2 regions of the Pseudarthrobacter sp. S6 genome follow, and region 2 is predicted to be linked to the other one. Evidence: riboswitches for the same ligand, from Rfam matches in the RefSeq annotation. Region 2 holds a riboswitch; the other holds the start of a gene.
What was found. Region 2 has a riboswitch for cyclic di-AMP ahead of ACQCS0_RS04055 (hypothetical protein). Riboswitches for the same ligand answer to the same signal wherever they lie in the genome.

Region 1 (5,937 bases), 120 kb from region 2:
GTGCCGGGCTCGGACGTGATGATGGAGGAGGCGTCCAGGAACGGGGCCTTGTTGGTGGCCGAGGCGAACTTGGAGCCGAACTCGCCGAAGGACAGGTGCTGGGCCTTCTTCTCCACCAGACCGAAGCTGGCGACGTCCCAGAATGCTGTAGAGCCGCCGACGCCGAGGACCACTTCGTAGCCTTCGGGGGCGCGGAAGAACTGGCTGAGGCCTTCACGGACGGAGCCTACGAGGTTCTTGACGGGGGCCTGGCGGTGGGAGGTGCCCAGGATGGTCTTGGACGCCGCTAAGAGCGCCTCGAGCTGCTCCGGCCTGACCTTGGACGGTCCCGCGCCGAACCGTCCATCCTTTGGCAAGAGGTCGGCAGGAATAGTGATGCTGGTTTCGCTCACGGGGGCTCCAATTTCGACATGGACGTCGCTCACGTCCGGACGGTGGGGTGGCCGGTAGTCGGCAGTGACTGCATTAAGGGCCTCCCTTATTCTGCCTGAACCCCTCGAGTGGGCAGGAACCGGCACCGTCATAGTCCGGCCAATGAGACCATGTGGGCCCCGTCCGGGGATTATCCGGACAAACTCAAAATAGGCTAAGCTTTTTACCGGACCTCGCCGGTGCTGGACGCGATACGGTGGGACAACGCAAGGTACTGCGCTCGAGGAGCTGAGCTGGATGACGGATCTGATCGATACTACGGAGATGTATCTTCGGACCATTTTGGAGCTTGAAGAAGAGAACATCGTTGCTCTTCGCGCCCGCATCGCCGAACGCCTGCGGCATTCCGGCCCCACCGTGTCCCAAACCATCGGCCGGATGGAACGCGACGGACTGGTGGTGGTCTCCGGAGACCGCCACCTGGAACTGACCGGGGCCGGGCGGAAGCGCGCCACGGAAGTGATGCGCAAGCACAGGCTGGCGGAACGGCTCCTGGCGGACGTGATTGGCCTGGACTGGGCCTACGTCCACGATGAGGCGTGCCGCTGGGAGCATGTGATGAGCGAACGCGTTGAGCAGCGCATTTACGAATTGCTCAACCACCCCACCGATTCTCCCTACGGCAATCCCATCCCCGGGCTGGCGGCCCTGGGCGGGCCGGCGTCGGCGCTGCCTGATGCCGGAGTGATTAATCTCCTGGACGCGATGCAGGCCTACGGGCCGGCGTCGAACGTGACGGTAAGCCGGTTGGCCGAGCCCATCCAGGTGGAGCCTGAGTTGCTGGTCCAGTTGGACGAGGGCGGAATCAGGCCCGGCGCCTCGGTGTCCCTGGAGCGCGTGGGGGAGTACATCTCCGTGCGGGTTCCGGGCATAGAAGGGGCGCTCGAGCTGCCCCCGGAAGTGGCATCGCACGTCTTCGTTTCCATCCGCTGACGGGACGTCGGCTCCCTCGCGTGGGGCCGCGCCCTAGCGCAATGGCGCCAGGTTCCGCAAAGATAACGGAATTGTTACTGTCCAACTTAATCGCCTATAGTTGAAACGCAGCGTCGATACAAAAGCGTTACCTGGTCCGGAGCCGAGCTCTGCCAGCGGATCAGGTGCACGAGTCACCAACTGGCAGAGGCGGGGGAACCACAACCGGCAGTCGCGAGACTGCCTTGGGGTGAAGTCCGTCAGCAGCAAGCCTCTTCCAGCGAAGGATCCTCACGGGATATCTCTGCGTCAAGTGCTTGTCACGGCGGACCGGGTCTTTGAACTCTCCGACCCGAATCCGACAGCTAACTTCGCAGGCTATCCAGAGAGGAACATTCTTGACCACGCAATACTCCAGGGGCCGCCGTCGCGCGGTTGGCCCCGCTTCGGCGCCGAGAGTGGCCGAGGATTTCATCGCGGAGAGGCCCCGCGACCCACAGCGGGAAGCACGCCGCCGCCGGGGACCCTTCCGGCAGATGACGGACTTCGCCGCTGCCAGTGGCCTGGGCCAGAAGGCCGGCATCGCCCTGGCGGCAACTGGCCTGGCTCTCACCGTGACGGTTCCTGTGACCGGCCCCGTGATGGCAACTCCGGCACCCGGCCAGGCCGCGTCGGCCGTTTCCGCGGCTCCGCAGCCTGAAGTCACGGCCGAAGCCGCCGCCCAAATAGATTTCAGCCGCTCGTCCGTGGTAACCCAAGGTGATCCGGATGGCAAACTAAAGCAGCTGCTGAGCGCCCAGTCCGCGGGATCCATTACCCGCGCCGCCTCTGCCGGAAGCCTCGGCCCGCCGCTGGCCCAGCTGGCTACAGTCTCTCCCTTCGGATTCCGGGTCAGCCCTATCACCGGCGGCTCCGGCGACTTCCACCGTGGCCAGGACTTCGCAGCGCAGTGCGGAACCTCTGTCTTGGCTGCTGCCAGCGGCACCGTGACCTTCGTTGGCTGGCACCAGTACGGTGGCGGCAACCGCGTAGTGGTGGATCACGGCAATGGCCTTGAAACCACTTACAACCACCTCTCCTCCGCCAACGTCAAGATGGGCCAGACGGTCAGCCGCGGCGATGTGGTTGCCCTCAGCGGCACCACGGGCGCCTCCACGGGCTGCCACCTCCACTTCGAGGTCCAGGTAAACGGCGAAGTCGTTGACCCCAGCGGCTGGCTCTGAATCAAATGATGGCAAACTCTCGAATCGCCGCGACCTGCCGTGACCTGAATGTGACATTGGCGCTGAACTCATGTAACGTCTAAAGCGCGTCAACTTTTCCGAAGTTGACGTTCTTGAGTGGATTGCCTAGCTCTGCCACCGCTCAAGGTCCGTTCGCATGACATCGTCTGGCAGGGGCGGGGGAACCAATTTTGGTCTTCGAATCTGAAGGCCTTGGGGTTAAGTCGCAAAGCTTCCACTGTGAAGCAGCGTGGCCGGGTGACTCCCATCCGAATCCGACAGCTCACCTCGCAGGCATTGGGAGAGGCTACCTTCGTGTCTTCACGCCATAATTCTGCGCGCCACCGCGCACTATCGGTTCGCACCAACCCCTTGGGATCCGTGTCCAAGGCGGTCAGTGCCAACGCCGGGACCGTAGGTCGCCAGGCTGCTGTTATCGCAGCTGCATCAGGTCTGATCCTGAGCATGGGACTTCCGGCCAACGCCGCGGATACCACCGCCGGTGTTTCCGCCTCTACCGAGTCCGGTTCCGCGCAGACGGCACTTGCCGTAACTGCGGCGCCCACGGCTACCGTTTCCTTCGAGCGCCCCGTGATCAAGACCACGCCGGCACCGAAGGTTGAGACGGTCCGTGCGCAGTCCACGGCCTCCGAAACCGGGGCTCAGGGTGCTGCGGCAACCGAGGCCGCGGCCTCCAAGCTCGCCGACGCCTCCAAGCTCGCTGACACTGTCTCCTCCGCCGCCGCTTCGGGTCTGGCAGCAATTGCCTACACCGGTATCGGCCACCCCTACGTCTGGGGCGGCACCACTCCCAACGGCTGGGACTGCTCAGGCTTCACGCAGTGGGTCTACGCCCAGGCCGGCATCAGCATTCCCCGCACCAATGCCTGGACAGCCATGCGGCCCACCGCCACACCGGCTCCCGGTGACCTGGTCATGCAGAATGGCGGCGCCCACGTTGGCATTTACGTCGGCAACGGCATGATGATCAGCGCACTTAACCCGTCACAGGGCACCCTGCTCCACTCCGTGGCATCCACGGGCTCGTCCGCGTTCTTCACGCTGGCCCCGTAGTTCCCGCCATCCGGCAGTTCCTGCAGCCCTGCGCTGACGGAATGGATTCTTCGCCGGAAACTTTTCGCTAAATCCCCGTTCGGGGCGTGCCGGCGTACCCCCAAGATGCCGGCGCGTCCAAAGCCCTTGGGCTGCCCACGCGGTCCTGAGGAAAACGAAAGAGAGAAATTAATGACTACACGTGCAACTGTTGCACGGCACCGCGCCGAGGTCACCAAGACCAACTCGCTGGCTGTCATTGCCAAAGCTGTCGGCGACAACGCCGGCGGCATGGGCCGCCAAGCTGCGGTTATCGCTGCTGCCTCCGGTCTTGTCCTGACCAGTGGTATCGCTGCGAACGCGGCAGACTCCGGAGTCCAGCGTGAAGCTGCTTCCGCTTCGAACCTCGAAGTTGGGGTTTCCGCGCCTGCCATCATTTCGGCTGCCTCCACCATTGCCATCTCGTACGAGAAGCCAGCCGTGACCACCACGCCGGCTCCTGTTGAGGCTCCCGCGCCGGTTGTCGAAGCTCCCGCGCCGGTTATTGAAGCTCCGGCTCCGGCGAAGCCCGCGGCAACCATCAAGGTCGCGTCGGCAACGCCGGCTGCTCCCTCGGCCCCGGTAGCTGCCAGCGGCAAGGGTGCTGCTATCCTCTCTGCTGCGTACGCCCAGCTGGGTGTGACGCAGGACTGCACCATGCTGGTGACCAACGCCCTGGCCGCCGTGGGTATCAACTACCACGGCTGGCCCGCCGGCTACCTGTCTCTGGGCACGACCGTTAGTGCAGCCGAGGCCCAGCCCGGCGATCTGTTGTACTACGCAGATGGCGGCGCCGGCGTTGCCCACATTGCCGTCTACGCCGGTAACGGACAAGCCGTGCACGGCGGCTACAACGGCAACCAGACTGTTGTGTTCAGCGCCAACGTTGGTTCAGGACCGGTCTACATCCGCGTGCGCTAGCACCAAAGTCGATCTTCAAAGGACCCCTGCCTCACGGCTGGGGTCCTTTGTTGTTGGCAGGGCTGCTGCAGCGACCCGGACGCGTGTCCCGATCCGACACGTGACTGCTGCTGCGGCCGAAATTAGTTGATCCCGGGATTCTTTGTTTACTCTTGTGGTGTCGATCCATAGCCCGGATATGCCGGGGGCAGCCGGCCCTCGTGCCCCTGACGGGTGCGGCCACGAAGAGGTACGTGCATGCGCACTCTCGTTCTGAATGCTGGATATGAACCGCTGGCGGTAGTCACCTTCCGCCGGGCGCTGGTGCTTGTGCTCACGGGCAAGGCCAGCGTTATTGCCGAAGGCGATGACCCTGTGGTGGGGCCCCAGGAGATTCTGGGCCGCCCGTCCGTGATTCTCCTGAACCGCTACATCCGCCCGAGATACAACCAGGGCACTGCGGTCAGCCGCCGCGGAGTCCTGCGGCGGGACGGTCACCGGTGCGCGTACTGCGGTAAAGGTGCCCACACCATTGACCATGTGCAACCGAAATCACGTGGCGGCGCCGACTCCTGGGAAAACCTGGTGGCTGCCTGCCTTCGCTGCAACAACACCAAAGGCGACCACACTCCGGCTGAAATGGGCTGGAAGCTCAGGTTTGTCCCGGAACCGCCTCATGGCACTATCTGGCAGATCAAGGAACTTGAGAAGCCCACGCCGGCCTGGGACCCGTTCCTGTTGCCGGAACGGGCCGCCTGAATTCCGGCCGCTAGTGCCAGCCCCGCACAGTATTCCAGCCCCCGCACCGTTAAGCTGGGTGGGTGGACGCTGACCCCCTCGACTTCGATGCCGTCATCCTCGCCGGCGGCCGTTCGTCGCGGCTCGGTGGTGTGCCCAAACAGAGCCTGACGTACGACGGCGACTCCCTGTTGCGCCGCTCCGTGGCCGCTGCCGGGGGAGCCCGGGCCGCCGTCGTAGTTGGTCCGGACACTGGGGAAGTGCCTGGCTGGAAAGTACCGGCCGGGTTTCTGCGCTGCCGCGAGGAACCGCCGTTTAGCGGTCCAGCGGCTGCCATTGCGGCCGGGCTGGCGGCCCTGGCTGCTGCGGACGGCAGCCGCCCCGCGCTGACGCTGGTGCTGGCCTGCGACATGCCCAACGTGGGGCAGGCGGTGGCGGTACTGAAGGCTGCGTTGCGTGCACGAGGCCCCGGTGCGGAAAGCTCCGAGGGTCAGCACCCGGGCCGGGAACCGGACGGCGTGTTGGCCGTCTCGGAGGATGGCCGCAGCCAGCCGCTGGTTGGCTTTTATAGCACAGTCGCGCTACAACGATCTGTCATCCAACTGGAAACCGCAGGACGATTAATTAATGGGTCGGTGCG
Region 2 (5,937 bases):
TCCTGCAGCGGCCATGGCTCAATGATAGTTTCGAAGGATATCCATCCTTGACACCCACTGACGCCAGGAGGAATGCGTGGACGGCGATACATTCAGGGGCCGTGTAGGCCAATGGTTCAAGCCGTATGCCGCCTTGTGGCTCACCATGCTGGTGGGTGGTGTGCTGGTGGTCATCCTGGCACTGCTGGGTGCTGAGGTTTACGACAACGTAGTGGACGACGCGGGACTGACGTCGTTGGACCTGCCCGCGCTGGAGCTGTCCCAGAGCCTGCGGAGCCCGGCACTGGATGCCGGGGTAACCGCTTTTACCAACATCGGCGGGGGCATTGGCATGCCCATCCTGGCCAGCATCCTGACCGGCTGGCTGACGTTCCTCAGCCGGACCTGGCGTCCGATCATCCTGGTGGGCGGTGCCGCGGCTGTCTCCACAGTGGCTACCACTGTGGGCAAGCGCTTGGTTGGCCGTACCCGCCCGGACCACTCCGAAGCGGTCCCGCCCTTCGAGACTTCGCCGTCCTTTCCCAGCGGCCACACCCTGAACACGACGGTGGTGATCGGCGTCGTGGTGTACGTCATGTGCCTGCAGTTCGAAATGCTGTCGGCGCGCATCACTGCCATCACCGCCGGGGTGATCTTCATCATCGCCATGGGCCTGAGCAGGGTGTTCCTGGGCCACCACTGGCTCACGGATGTGATGGCCGGCTGGTTCCTGGGCCTTGCCTGGGTTGGCATCGTGATCCTGGCGCACCGGCTCTTCCACGTGCTGCGGAAACGCGAGCACGCGGGCCCGGCGCCGACGTTCGAACACCCAGTCCTGCGGGATGATCCGTCGAGCTGATTCCCGGCCTGAGGCTGCCCGCGTGGGTGATAGTTTTGACGCATGCGCACTCTCGTTGTGGACCACCCGCTGGTCGCCCATAAACTCACCGTCCTGCGGGACAAGAACACTCCGTCGCCGGTCTTCCGGCAGCTGACGGAAGAGTTGGTGACCCTTCTGGCCTACGAAGCCACCCGCGAGGTCCGCACCCAGCCGGTCACCATTGAGACGCCGGTCAGCACCACCGTGGGCACCGCTTTCACCAAGCCCACGCCGCTGGTGGTTCCCATCCTGCGCGCCGGGCTCGGCATGCTCGAGGGCATGACCAAACTGGTCCCCACCGCTGAGGTGGGCTTCCTGGGCATGGCCCGCGACGAGGAAACTTTGGACATCATCACCTACGCGGAGCGGCTCCCGGAAGACCTGACGGACCGGCAGATCTTTGTGCTGGATCCCATGCTTGCCACCGGCGGAACCCTGCGCGAAGCCATCAAGTTCCTGTTCAAGCGCGGCGCCTCAGACGTCACGTGTATCTGCCTCCTGGCCGCGCCGGAAGGCCTGGCCAAGCTCGAAGAGGAGCTCGCCGAGGCGAACGTCACCATCGTCCTGGCGTCCATCGACGAACGGCTCGACGAGAAGTCCTACATTGTTCCGGGGCTCGGCGACGCCGGCGACCGCCTGTACGGCATTGCCGGCTAGTTATGCGCTGCTCCAGAATTTAGGTCTTCCGCTTTCCCGCCGCCGCAGTTAACGTGTGGCCGAGGGAAGGCCTCCGCTTCGTCCAGCTGACCCCGCCGGGTTCCGCCTGCTCCATCTGTCTCGGCGAGGGCCTCAATGACGCCCCTCCAGGCACGGCGCCAAGCCTGCAGATGGTGGTCAGTGACATCCAGGCCGCCCACGACCACCTCAAGGGCAAGGGGGTGGAGGTCAGCGACATTGACGTGCAGGGCTGGGGGGCACTTCGTCTACTTTGCGGATCCCGACGGCAACAAGTGGGCGGTGCAGTACATCCCGGGCCGTGACGCCTAAGCCCGTGGCGTGTGAGGCAAAATAGGCAGCATGAACATCCCCACACCTGCCGCCACACGAACACCTGCCGCCACACGAACACCTGCCGCCACACGAACACTGACCTGTCGTGCCGTCCTTTTCGATATGGACGGCACTTTGGTGGACTCCACGGCAGTGGTAGAAGAGGTATGGGGAGAATTCGCCGCCAAGTATGGTCTGGACATCGCCGAAATCCTGCGCACTTCGCACGGCATCCAGGCCGCGGATACGGTGCGCCGGTTCGCGCCGGCCGGAGCCGACGTTGTGGCGCTCACTGCCGAACTCGGCGCCGTGGAAAGGGTGCGGACTTCCGGTATCGTCGCGTTGCCTGGGGCTGCCGAGCTGCTTCGAAGCCTCCCGGCCGAGGCCGTGGCACTGGTGACCTCAGCGGACAGGACCCTTGCAGACATCCGCATGGACGCCGCGGGACTCGCCATGCCAGCCACGGCCGTGACGGCGGAACTGGTCACACGGGGCAAGCCGCACCCGGAAGGGTACCTGAAGGCAGCCGGGCTGCTGGGCGTGCAGCCGGCGGACGCCCTTGTGTTCGAGGATGCACCCGCCGGAATTGCGGCAGGTGTTGCCGCGGGGATCCGGACTGTGGCCGTGGGCCCCAACACAGGCGCATTGCCGGCAGGAGTGCTCCACATCCCGGACTACGGTGCAGTGACAGTCTCCGTTGAACCGGACGCCGCGGGCCGGCAGATCATTTCTTTCCGGCTTTGACGCCGGCCTTTAACGCCGGCAGATCAGCTTCGTGATCCGCTGGCGCAGCTCAGCGACGCCGGCCGCCGCCGCCGCTCAGCCGGCCTAGTACCAGTTGTGCGACAGGTGGAAGTTCAGGGCGCCGCACGGTGACTGGTAGCGCTCCTGGATGTAGTTCAGGCCCCAGTTGATCTGCGTGCGGTAGTTGGTGAGGTAGTCCCCGCCAGCGCTCGCCATCTTCTCAGCGGGCAACGACTGGACGATGCCGTACGCGCCGCTGCTGGCGTTGGTGGCCGTGGTGGTCCAGTCGGATTCCTTGGTCCACAGCGTCTGCAGGCACTGCATCTGGTCAGCGGACCAGCCGTAGGTCTCCAGTTGACCGGCGGCGTAGGCCTGGGCTCCTGCGGGGTCGTTGACTGCCACAACAGGTGCCGGGACAGGCTCGGGAGCCGGCGCCGGGACGGCCTCGGGAGCCGGCGCCGGGACGGCCTCGGGAGCCGGCGCCGGGACGGCCTCCGGGGCAGGTGCGGGGGCAGGTGCCGGTTCGGCAGCCTGGGGCGCGACGTTGATCTCGGCCGGTGCAGCTCCCGGGGCGGCCGGGGTCTGGATCTGGGCTGCTTCGAAGCTCAGCTTCGACTGGGCGCTGGCTTCTTCGGCGGACTGGTCCGCGCTGGCTGCAAGCGACGCGGATTCGGAAGCGTGTGCTGCGGCGCTGACGCCCACCAGGAGGGCGCACGCCGTCGCAAACACGGCGACGCGCTGGCCCACGGAGGGAATCCGGGCCGCCTTGGACAGTGGGGACATAGCTGCACCGACGCGGGTCTGCTTGCGGCGGCGGTTGGACTGTGGGTCGCCCTGCGGGCGTGTTTCTACCTTGAATTCAGACATGGTGGATCGCCTCTCACACCTGCGGAGTTAGCTGTCGGGTTCGGATGAGGGCATCCGGCCACACGGCACAATCACGTGTTGGCTTAACCCCAAAGGGCACTTGGTGCCCGGGACGGTGGGTCCCCCGCCTCTGCCTCTGAAACGGGAATCCGGGAAGCGGCAGAGCTTGGCGTCATCCGGATATGCGGCCCGAACGGGATCCGCACCTGTTCGACGGTACAGGAGCTGGAAGCTTAAGTCACATTTCGGTAACAGGAATCACGACGACGGTGTGTCGCCTTGCTGTGCTCGCGCTTCAGCTGGTTGCGCCACCGCACCGGCTGGGAGGAGTAAGGCGAACTCTGTCCGCCCGGCCCGCGATGTCACGGCCACGCTACCGCCGTGCGCCGCCATGATGGACTGGACAATGGACAGGCCCAGGCCGCTGGTGCCCTCCGATGCCCCGGAGCCCGAGGCCGGTGCCGTGCCCTTGCGGGCCGCGTCTGCGCGGGCAAACCGGGAGAAAATGTGGTCCACGAACTCCGCAGGGATGCCGCCGCCGTCGTCCGTTACCGTCACCGCTGCGCTGCCATCGGCAGATCTCGTAACGGCGGTGACCACGGTGGTCCCGGGCGGCGTGTGCTTGCGCGCATTCGAGAGCAGGTTGACCAGCACCTGACGCAGTTGGGAAGCATCACCGGTGACGGCGAGCGGTTCGTCAGGCAGTTCAAGGCGCCAGCGGTGGTCCGGGGCTATGACTTTCTCGTCACTGACGGTTTCGATGACAAGCTGTGTGAGGTCCACCTCACTGAGTTTCAGGGGCTGCCCCTCATCGAGCCGGGCCAGCAGGAGCAGGTCCTCCACCAGGGTGGTCATGCGTTCGGACTGGCTCTGGACCCGCGCCAGGGATTTCCGGCCGTCCGGCGTGAAGTCCTCGGTCATCCGCATCAGCTCCGTGTAGCCGCGGATGGCGGTCAGCGGGGTGCGCAGTTCGTGGGACGCGTCCGCAACGAACTGCCGCACCTTGGTCTCGCTCCGCTGCCGCGCCTCGAGTGCGTTGGCGACGTTATCCAGCATCAGATTGAGGGCGTGTCCTACGCTGCCCACTTCGGTTCCGGGGTTGGAGTTCGACGGCGGGACGCGCACCGCGAGTGCCACCTCGCCCGCATCCAGCGGGAGCCGGGCCACCCGGGTTGCAACCTCGGAAAGCTGCTCCAACGGCTTCATGGTGCGCCGGATGAGCACGGTTCCTGCCAGCCCGATCAGCGACAGGCCGCCAAGGGAAACGAACACAAAAGTCCAGACCAGCGACGTCAGCGTGCTCTCCTTGGCAGCGAGCGGAAGTCCCGTGACCAGGATATCGCCGTAGCCGGTGTCCACGGCCACAATCCGGTAATCCCCGTTGGACAGCGAACGGTCCACAGGAAAGCCGGTCCGGGTCAGCGCCAGCAGGGTTTGCTTATCTTCCGGGTCGAGCGCCAGGCGTGCGGTGTCCGAGTTCAGGAAGCCGCCGCTGGGGATCTGGCCGTCCAGAATCCGCGCATTCAGCGTTCCCACGCTCTGCCCGCGGGCGTCGAGCGGGTCTGTCCGGCCGTTGAATCCGCCCAAACCCGGACGGCCAGGACCGTTCGAGAGTTTGGCGGCCTGGCTCAGTTGTTCATCCAGCTGGCCGGTCAGAAAGTTGTCCATGGAAGTGTAACTGAACAGGCCCACAGCGCCGCAGATGGCCACCAGCAGTGCCATGGCCAACAGGATCAGTCGCGTGCGCAGATGCCACGTGTCAGGTTTCAGCCAGCTCCGGGCCGGTGTTGGGGTTGCTCGCGGTGAGGACATGGCCTAGTCCGCCGGCTTGATGACGTATCCGGCGCCGCGAACAGTGTGGATCATGGGCGGATGTACGGCATCCACTTTCTTTCGCAGATATGAGATGTAGAGTTCCACGATGTTGGCCTGGCCGCCGAAGTCGTAATTCCAGACGCGGTCAAGGATCTGGGCCTTGCTGATGACGCGTTTAGGATTCTCCATGAGGTACCGGAGCAGTTCGAACTGGGTGGCCGTGAGCTGGAGGTCATCGCCCGCACGGGTCACGTCGCGGGTGTCGATGTTGAGGACAAGATCGCCCACCACAAGTTCGGCTGTGTCCATCGCCGCAACGCCGGACCGTTGGACCAGGCGGTGCAGCCGCAGCAGGACCTCCTCCATGCTGAACGGCTTGGTCACGTAGTCGTCCCCGCCGGCCGCGAGACCCAGGATCCTGTCCTGGACGGCGTCCTTGGCGGTCAGGAAAAGCGCAGGCACCTCCGGGGCGAAGGTGCGGATCCTGCCCAGCAGCTCAACGCCGTCGAAGCCTGGCAGCATCACGTCCAGTACCAGGACGTCCGGGCGGAACTCCTTGGCGAGCTTCACGGCCTCGGGGCCATCGGCGGCAACGGCAACAGACCAGCCGGCCATGCGCAGCCCCATGCTCATCAGTTCGGAGAGGCTGGGTTCATCGTCAA

Region 1: another riboswitch for cyclic di-AMP. It lies ahead of ACQCS0_RS04605 (NlpC/P60 family protein); the one in region 2 lies ahead of ACQCS0_RS04055 (hypothetical protein).

The regions. Positions count from the first base shown of each region.
Region 1 is NZ_CP189581.1:936,443-942,379, forward strand. It holds gene serC (phosphoserine transaminase) at 1-392, opposite strand, end outside; gene ACQCS0_RS04595 (metal-dependent transcriptional regulator) at 670-1,365, shown strand; cyclic di-AMP (ydaO/yuaA leader) riboswitch at 1,521-1,739, shown strand; gene ACQCS0_RS04600 (peptidoglycan DD-metalloendopeptidase family protein) at 1,743-2,567, shown strand; cyclic di-AMP (ydaO/yuaA leader) riboswitch at 2,716-2,878, shown strand; gene ACQCS0_RS04605 (NlpC/P60 family protein) at 2,949-3,641, shown strand; gene ACQCS0_RS04610 (NlpC/P60 family protein) at 3,813-4,580, shown strand; gene ACQCS0_RS04615 (HNH endonuclease) at 4,818-5,318, shown strand; gene mobA (NTP transferase domain-containing protein) at 5,381-5,937, shown strand, end outside.
Region 2 is NZ_CP189581.1:811,541-817,477, forward strand. It holds gene tadA (tRNA adenosine(34) deaminase TadA) at 1-15, opposite strand, end outside; gene ACQCS0_RS04035 (phosphatase PAP2 family protein) at 146-838, shown strand; gene upp (uracil phosphoribosyltransferase) at 881-1,516, shown strand; partial or broken gene ACQCS0_RS04045 (VOC family protein) at 1,576-1,846, shown strand; gene ACQCS0_RS04050 (HAD-IA family hydrolase) at 1,877-2,593, shown strand; gene ACQCS0_RS04055 (hypothetical protein) at 2,678-3,460, opposite strand; cyclic di-AMP (ydaO/yuaA leader) riboswitch at 3,466-3,618, opposite strand; gene ACQCS0_RS04060 (HAMP domain-containing sensor histidine kinase) at 3,719-5,272, opposite strand; gene ACQCS0_RS04065 (response regulator transcription factor) at 5,276-5,937, opposite strand, start outside.